DNA from 2 places in the Rossellomorea sp. NPDC071047 genome. Region 2 is predicted to be linked to the other one. Evidence: a T-box and tRNA genes for the amino acid it is inferred to sense, from the RefSeq annotation. Region 2 holds a T-box; the other holds one or more tRNA genes.

Region 1 (3,391 bases), on a different contig from region 2:
GCTCAATTGGATAGAGCGTTTGACTACGGATCAAAAGGTTAGGGGTTCGACTCCTCTCGGGCGCGCCATATTTTCGGGAAGTAGCTCAGCTTGGTAGAGCACTTGGTTTGGGACCAAGGGGTCGCAGGTTCGAATCCTGTCTTCCCGACCACTTTCTTTGGGGCCTTAGCTCAGCTGGGAGAGCGCCTGCTTTGCACGCAGGAGGTCAGCGGTTCGATCCCGCTAGGCTCCACCAAGTTTTTTTGCGAAAGTAAAATAAACTTCATTGATATTTGCTAAATTCATCTATCAATTAATTCGATATTAAATGTATCTTGGCGGTGTAGCTCAGCTGGCTAGAGCGTACGGTTCATACCCGTGAGGTCGGGGGTTCGATCCCCTCCGCCGCTACCAATAGGGACCTTTAGCTCAGTTGGTTAGAGCAGACGGCTCATAACCGTCCGGTCGTAGGTTCGAGTCCTACAAGGTCCACCAAGTACCATTTCAATACGGAGGAATACCCAAGTCCGGCTGAAGGGATCGGTCTTGAAAACCGACAGGGGTGTCAAAGCCCGCAGGGGTTCGAATCCCCTTTCCTCCTCCATTTTCTCTTTAAATCTAATATCGTCGCGGGGTGGAGCAGTTCGGTAGCTCGTCGGGCTCATAACCCGAAGGTCGCAGGTTCAAATCCTGTCCCCGCAATACCATTTTTGACTCGTTTTTATAAAGGGTTATCAATAATCCTGTTTGAGTCACGCATGGATAGTTATTTTGACTAACGTCAAGATAATGAAACCTATTTTGCTAACGCAAATAATGAAAGTTATTTTGACTATCGTCAAAAAACTCTGGTCCGGTAGTTCAGTTGGTTAGAATGCCTGCCTGTCACGTAGGAGGTCGCGGGTTCGAGTCCCGTCCGGACCGCCATTTTCTTTTTGTTAAGACTATGGTTCATAATTAAATATTTCATTATAAGTAAGGCTCAGTAGCTCAGTTGGTAGAGCAATGGACTGAAAATCCATGTGTCGGCGGTTCGATTCCGTCCTGAGCCACCATTTTTTATTTGAAGACATTATGGCGATTGTGGCGAAGTGGTTAACGCACCTGATTGTGGTTCAGGCATTCGTGGGTTCGATTCCCATCAGTCGCCCCATAATATCTTATATAAATAGTGCGGGTGTAGTTTAGTGGTAAAACCTCAGCCTTCCAAGCTGATGATGAGGGTTCGATTCCCTTCACCCGCTCCAATTATTACTCTTAATGGGCCTATAGCTCAGCTGGTTAGAGCGCACGCCTGATAAGCGTGAGGTCGGTGGTTCGAGTCCACTTAGGCCCACCATTTCATTATTCCGCAGTAGCTCAGTGGTAGAGCTATCGGCTGTTAACCGATCGGTCGCAAGTTCGAATCTTGCCTGCGGAGCCAATATGGGGAAGTACTCAAGTGGCTGAAGAGGCGCCCCTGCTAAGGGTGTAGGTCGGGCAACCGGCGCGAGGGTTCAAATCCCTCCTTCTCCGCCATATTAAGGCCCATTGGTCAAGCGGTTAAGACACCGCCCTTTCACGGCGGTAACACGGGTTCGAATCCCGTATGGGTCATCTGAAAAAAGACTATCATTTTTGATAGTCTTTTTTTGTTATACGATTAAAAATAGTGGTCATTTTATAAAAAATAGAATTTAAAACATGACTAAATGAAGAGATTTAATTGAATATCGAGCCAGATCGGGACTAAATTAAGCGGTTTTACAAGATAAAGCAGGCTTCCACTTCTGTACGAGGTATATATTATCGATCTTGACCACTTTATTATCGACTTTCCAACATATATTATCGACATTGCCCACTTTATTATCAACTTTACCCATTATATTATCAACTTCTGCACTTTTCTTTTCAGCTCAAATTTTTGAATACAATAAGCGGAGGAGTGGAGGGAATATCAGTCAGTGATCATCGAAGAATAAAAGGCATTAACCGCCTCTTCATCTCTCCATTATCTTCTCAAAGTATTCAATAACCCCGGCCTCCTCATGCATCATCTCTCCTTTATTGTCCATTAAAACAGGTTTCACCCACCCTGAGCAATCGACTTCCAGACTCCATCATCCATTCCCAATCACTCTTCAATTCGACACTCTCAACGTTCTCACAACCAGCCAAAAACCTTACAAAATAACGGAATCCTTCTACATTTTCCTCAAATTTCACTTTTTTTAATTAAAAAACTTTCGACAAATTACGATATGAATTCAACATGGTTCTCCTATGTTTTTACAATGTAAACCTTACCATTTAGAATAACTTTCCAAATACCAGCCGTTTTAACATATGTATGTAGGAAATTGTCGTAATTGAGCGACGATAATAAAGAGGATTTTGATGAAGTTGAAAGAAAGTAGTAAGTAGATTGAAAAATGTAGGTGAGATGATGAACGCAATGACCATATCAGATTATGATGTTTTTTTGTTTCATGAGGGAAATTTGCAACAGGCCTATCAGTTTATGGGTTCACATGTGAGAAGAGATTCCACTGGGACCTATACAGAATTTTGCGTTTGGGCACCGAAAGCAAGACATGTTTCATTGGTAGGATCGTTTAATCATTGGAATGGAGCCGGGTATGAACTTGCACGGCGGAATAACGAAGGTTTATGGACAATTCGCATTGATGGGGATCTATCGGGAGAAACGTATAAGTACGAGATTACGACTCTATCAGGCTTGAAGAAGCTGAAGGCGGATCCATATGGGTTTGCTTCTGAGAAACGTCCAAATACTGCAAGCGTGGTGTATGAGCTGCAGGGATTTTCTTGGGAGGATGAGAAGTGGCTGGAGGAACGAGCCAGTTCGACGGTCTATGACAAGCCTATGGCGATTTATGAAGTGCATTTGGGCACATGGAAGAAGAAAGCGGGTAAGTTTCTTTCTTATAAGGAATTAGCTCAGCAATTAATTCCTCATGTGAAAGAACAAGGATTTACACATATTGAGTTGCTGCCTGTCACGGAGCATCCGTTTGATCGTTCTTGGGGGTATCAGGGTACTGGTTATTATTCTCCGACTAGTCGCTACGGCTCACCTCATGAATTGATGGCGTTCGTGAATGAATGTCATTTACATAATATTGGCGTGATTCTGGATTGGGTCCCTGGTCATTTTTGTAAAGATGCCCACGGGTTATATCAGTTTGATGGTTCGTTTGCTTATGAGTATGGAGAGGAACGGGACCGTGAGAATTATACCTGGGGAACGGCAAACTTTGATTTAGGTAAGGGGGAAGTGAGAAGCTTCCTGATTTCGAATGCACGTTTCTGGATGGATCTGTATCATATTGATGGTTTCCGGATTGATGCAGTGGCCAATATTATTTATTGGGCAAACCAGGGTGAGCTTGCTCCTAATGAGGGAGCC
Region 2 (3,391 bases):
AATCTATAATGACTCCCGCCAAAAAGCTCAAACACTGATTAAAAGCAATCATGTAAAAGTCAATTGGAAAACAGTCGAAAATGCCTCGTTTGAAGTGGAAGCTGGGGATGTAATTTCAGCAAGAGGGTATGGAAGAAGTAAGTTATTGTCCATTGAAGGAAGAACGAAACGGGATAAATGGCGAATTTCTGTTGGAATACTGAAATAATTTAAGAAAATTAAAGGAATTCTCCCACATACTGTCGAAATTTTAGTTATAATAAATATGTAATTCACCAAGTACTGGAGGTGGCTCCCATGCCTTTAACGCCATTAGACATACATAATAAAGAATTTAGTCGTGGCTTTCGTGGTTATGATGAGGACGAGGTTAATGAATTTTTGGATCAAATTATTAAGGATTATGAAATTCTTATCCGCGAGAAGAAGGAAACGGAAGAACGTTTAAACTCCTTGAATGAACGTTTAGGACATTTTACAAATATCGAGGAAACGTTAAACAAGTCAATCGTCATTGCTCAAGAAGCAGGGGAAGAAGTTAAGCGTAATGCGATGAAAGAATCGAAGCTGATCATCAAGGAAGCCGAGAAGAATGCTGATCGCATCGTTAATGAATCATTATCTAAAGCCCGTAAGATTGCCATCGAGATTGAAGAACTCAAGAAGCAGTCAAAGGTGTTCCGGACGCGTTTCAAAATGTTAATCGAAGCTCAGCTTGATTTACTTGATACAAATGACTGGGATCGGTTAATGGAATTCGATCTGGACGCAACAGATTTAAAAACTTTAAAAGAAGAAGAGACATTGTCTTGACGAAAAGCGCAATACTTTCATATAATTGAACAACAATCTAAATTGCCATAATGAAGGCTAAGACAGGGACAGTACGTTCTTATGATATTTCCTTTCTAGCGAGTCGGGGACGGTGTAAGCCTGACAAGGAACAAAGGTACGGAAGATCACCCTCGAGCTCTGCTCATGAAATTCACTTCTGGAGAGTAATGAATAGCGTCTTGTTCACGTTACGAATCAATACGAGTGAAGATCTATTTAGATCTTTATGAGGGTGGTACCGCGGGAAAAGCTTTCTCGTCCCTTTACAGGGATGAGAAAGCTTTTTTTTTGTTTCCAAAAGGGATAGCCTGATTAAGAGTCGCGGGATTTAGAAAAGATGGCAATTAAGAGAAACGTTTAGGAGGAAGATTTGATGGAGTATAAAGATACATTATTGATGCCGAAGACGGAATTTCCTATGAGAGGAAATTTACCGAAACGCGAACCGGATACACAGAAGAAATGGGAAGAAATGAATATTTACCAAAAAGTGCAGGAGAGAACGAGTGATCGTCCTTTATTTGTACTTCACGATGGACCTCCCTATGCCAATGGAAATATCCATATGGGTCACGCATTAAATAAAATTCTTAAAGACTTTATCGTCCGCTATAAATCCATGAGTGGTTTCCACGCACCATATGTTCCAGGCTGGGACACTCATGGTTTACCGATTGAGCAGGCGTTAACGAATAAAGGCGTGAAGCGTAAAGAAATGACTATCGCAGAGTTCCGTAAATTGTGTGAAGAATATGCTTATGAGCAAGTTGATAACCAACGCACTCAGTTCAAGCAATTAGGTGTGCGTGGTGATTGGGATAATCCATATATTACCTTAAAGCCTGAGTACGAAGCTCAACAGATTAAAGTATTCGGTGATATGGCGAAGAAAGGCTATATCTATAAAGGTAAAAAGCCAGTGTACTGGTCTCCTTCAAGTGAATCAGCACTAGCGGAAGCAGAAATCGAGTATCAGGATAAACGTTCTCCATCCATCTACGTTGGATTCGCCGTTACAGAAGGTAAGGGTGTTCTTGATGAAGGGACTCAATTAGTCATCTGGACGACAACTCCTTGGACGATTCCTGCCAACCTGGGGATTGCCGTACATGAAGATCTAAGCTATGTCGTTGTAAATGTGAAAGAAAACAGCTATGTAGTTGCAGAGGATTTACTGGAAGAAGTTGCGAAGAATCTGGAATGGGAAGATATCTCAGTAACCAAAAAGGTTAAAGGGGCGGAGCTTGAGCATATCGTGGCAAAACACCCACTTTACGAAAGGGATTCACTTGTTGTACTTGGTGAACATGTAACGACTGACTCTGGTACTGGATGTGTTCATACCGCACCAGGACACGGGGAAGATGACTTCCTGGTAGGAAAGAAATATGGATTGGATGTGTTATGTCCGGTAGACGATAAAGGAGTAATGACTTCAGAAGCACCTGGGTTTGAAGGCTTGTTCTATGATAAAGCCAATAAACCGATTACCGAAAAGCTCCAGGAAACAGGAGCATTGTTAAAGCTTAACTTTATCACTCACTCCTATCCACATGATTGGCGTACGAAAAAGCCTGTTATCTTTAGAGCGACGGCACAATGGTTTGCGTCAATCGATAAATTCCGTAAAGAACTCCTGGAAGCCGTTAATGAAACGAAATGGGTACCTGCTTGGGGAGAAACCCGCCTTTACAATATGGTCAGAGACCGTGGAGACTGGTGTATTTCAAGACAGCGTGCATGGGGAGTGCCAATCCCGGTATTTTATGCGGAAAATGGCCAGGAGATCATTACTGATGAAACAATCGACCATGTATCAAAGCTTTTCCGTGAACACGGTTCAAATATCTGGTTCGAAAAAGAAGCGAAGGATCTTCTACCTGAAGGGTTCACACATGAAGGAAGTCCTAATGGGAAGTTCACGAAAGAACAGGATATCATGGATGTCTGGTTTGACTCAGGTTCTTCACATCAAGCGGTACTTGAAGAAAGAGATGACCTCGAGCGTCCTGCAGATCTTTATTTAGAGGGCTCTGACCAATATCGCGGATGGTTTAACTCTTCATTGACTACAAGTGTAGCAGTGACGGGGAAAGCTCCATATAAAGGTGTGTTAAGTCACGGATTTGCTCTTGATGGTGACGGAAGAAAAATGAGTAAATCATTAGGGAACGTAGTCGTTCCTGAAAAAGTGATGAAGCAGCTTGGAGCCGATATCCTTCGCCTTTGGGTTGCGTCGGTTGATTATCAGGCGGATGTTCGTGTATCAGATCCAATTCTGAAGCAAGTGGCTGAAGTGTATCGAAAAATCCGTAACACGTACCGCTTCTTATTAGGAAACCTTTCTGACTTTGATCCAAGTACCAATGCGGTATCCTTCGGTCAATTAAGAGAAGTGGATCAATTCATGCTTGTGAAATTGAATGATCTTGTGAAAAATGTAAGAAATTCATACGACAAATATGAATTTGCAAGCATCTATCACGCTGTAAATAATTTCTGTACGTTGGATTTAAGTTCATTCTACTTAGACTTTGCGAAGGATGTTCTATATATC

Evidence for each region. A T-box is a leader RNA that pairs with one kind of tRNA and senses whether it is charged. The one in region 2 lies ahead of ileS (isoleucine--tRNA ligase), so its partner is inferred to be a tRNA-Ile.
Region 1: it encodes a tRNA-Ile, which carries the amino acid that the T-box ahead of ileS (isoleucine--tRNA ligase) is inferred to sense. The anticodon was not compared.

Annotation. Positions count from the first base shown of each region.
Region 1 covers NZ_JBNNJT010000006.1:369,236-372,626, reverse strand. The annotation lists tRNA gene ACQKFO_RS20325 (tRNA-Arg) at 1-68, shown strand, start outside; tRNA gene ACQKFO_RS20320 (tRNA-Pro) at 75-151, shown strand; tRNA gene ACQKFO_RS20315 (tRNA-Ala) at 160-235, shown strand; tRNA gene ACQKFO_RS20310 (tRNA-Met) at 317-393, shown strand; tRNA gene ACQKFO_RS20305 (tRNA-Ile) at 398-474, shown strand; tRNA gene ACQKFO_RS20300 (tRNA-Ser) at 491-583, shown strand; tRNA gene ACQKFO_RS20295 (tRNA-Met) at 608-681, shown strand; tRNA gene ACQKFO_RS20290 (tRNA-Asp) at 830-906, shown strand; tRNA gene ACQKFO_RS20285 (tRNA-Phe) at 959-1,034, shown strand; tRNA gene ACQKFO_RS20280 (tRNA-His) at 1,057-1,132, shown strand; tRNA gene ACQKFO_RS20275 (tRNA-Gly) at 1,153-1,226, shown strand; tRNA gene ACQKFO_RS20270 (tRNA-Ile) at 1,242-1,318, shown strand; tRNA gene ACQKFO_RS20265 (tRNA-Asn) at 1,328-1,402, shown strand; tRNA gene ACQKFO_RS20260 (tRNA-Ser) at 1,407-1,497, shown strand; tRNA gene ACQKFO_RS20255 (tRNA-Glu) at 1,504-1,575, shown strand; gene glgB (1,4-alpha-glucan branching enzyme) at 2,387-3,391, shown strand, end outside.
Region 2 covers NZ_JBNNJT010000001.1:1,371,616-1,375,006, reverse strand. The annotation lists gene ACQKFO_RS07045 (RNA-binding protein) at 1-208, shown strand, start outside; gene ACQKFO_RS07040 (DivIVA domain-containing protein) at 298-813, shown strand; T-box leader at 864-1,100, shown strand; gene ileS (isoleucine--tRNA ligase) at 1,208-3,391, shown strand, end outside.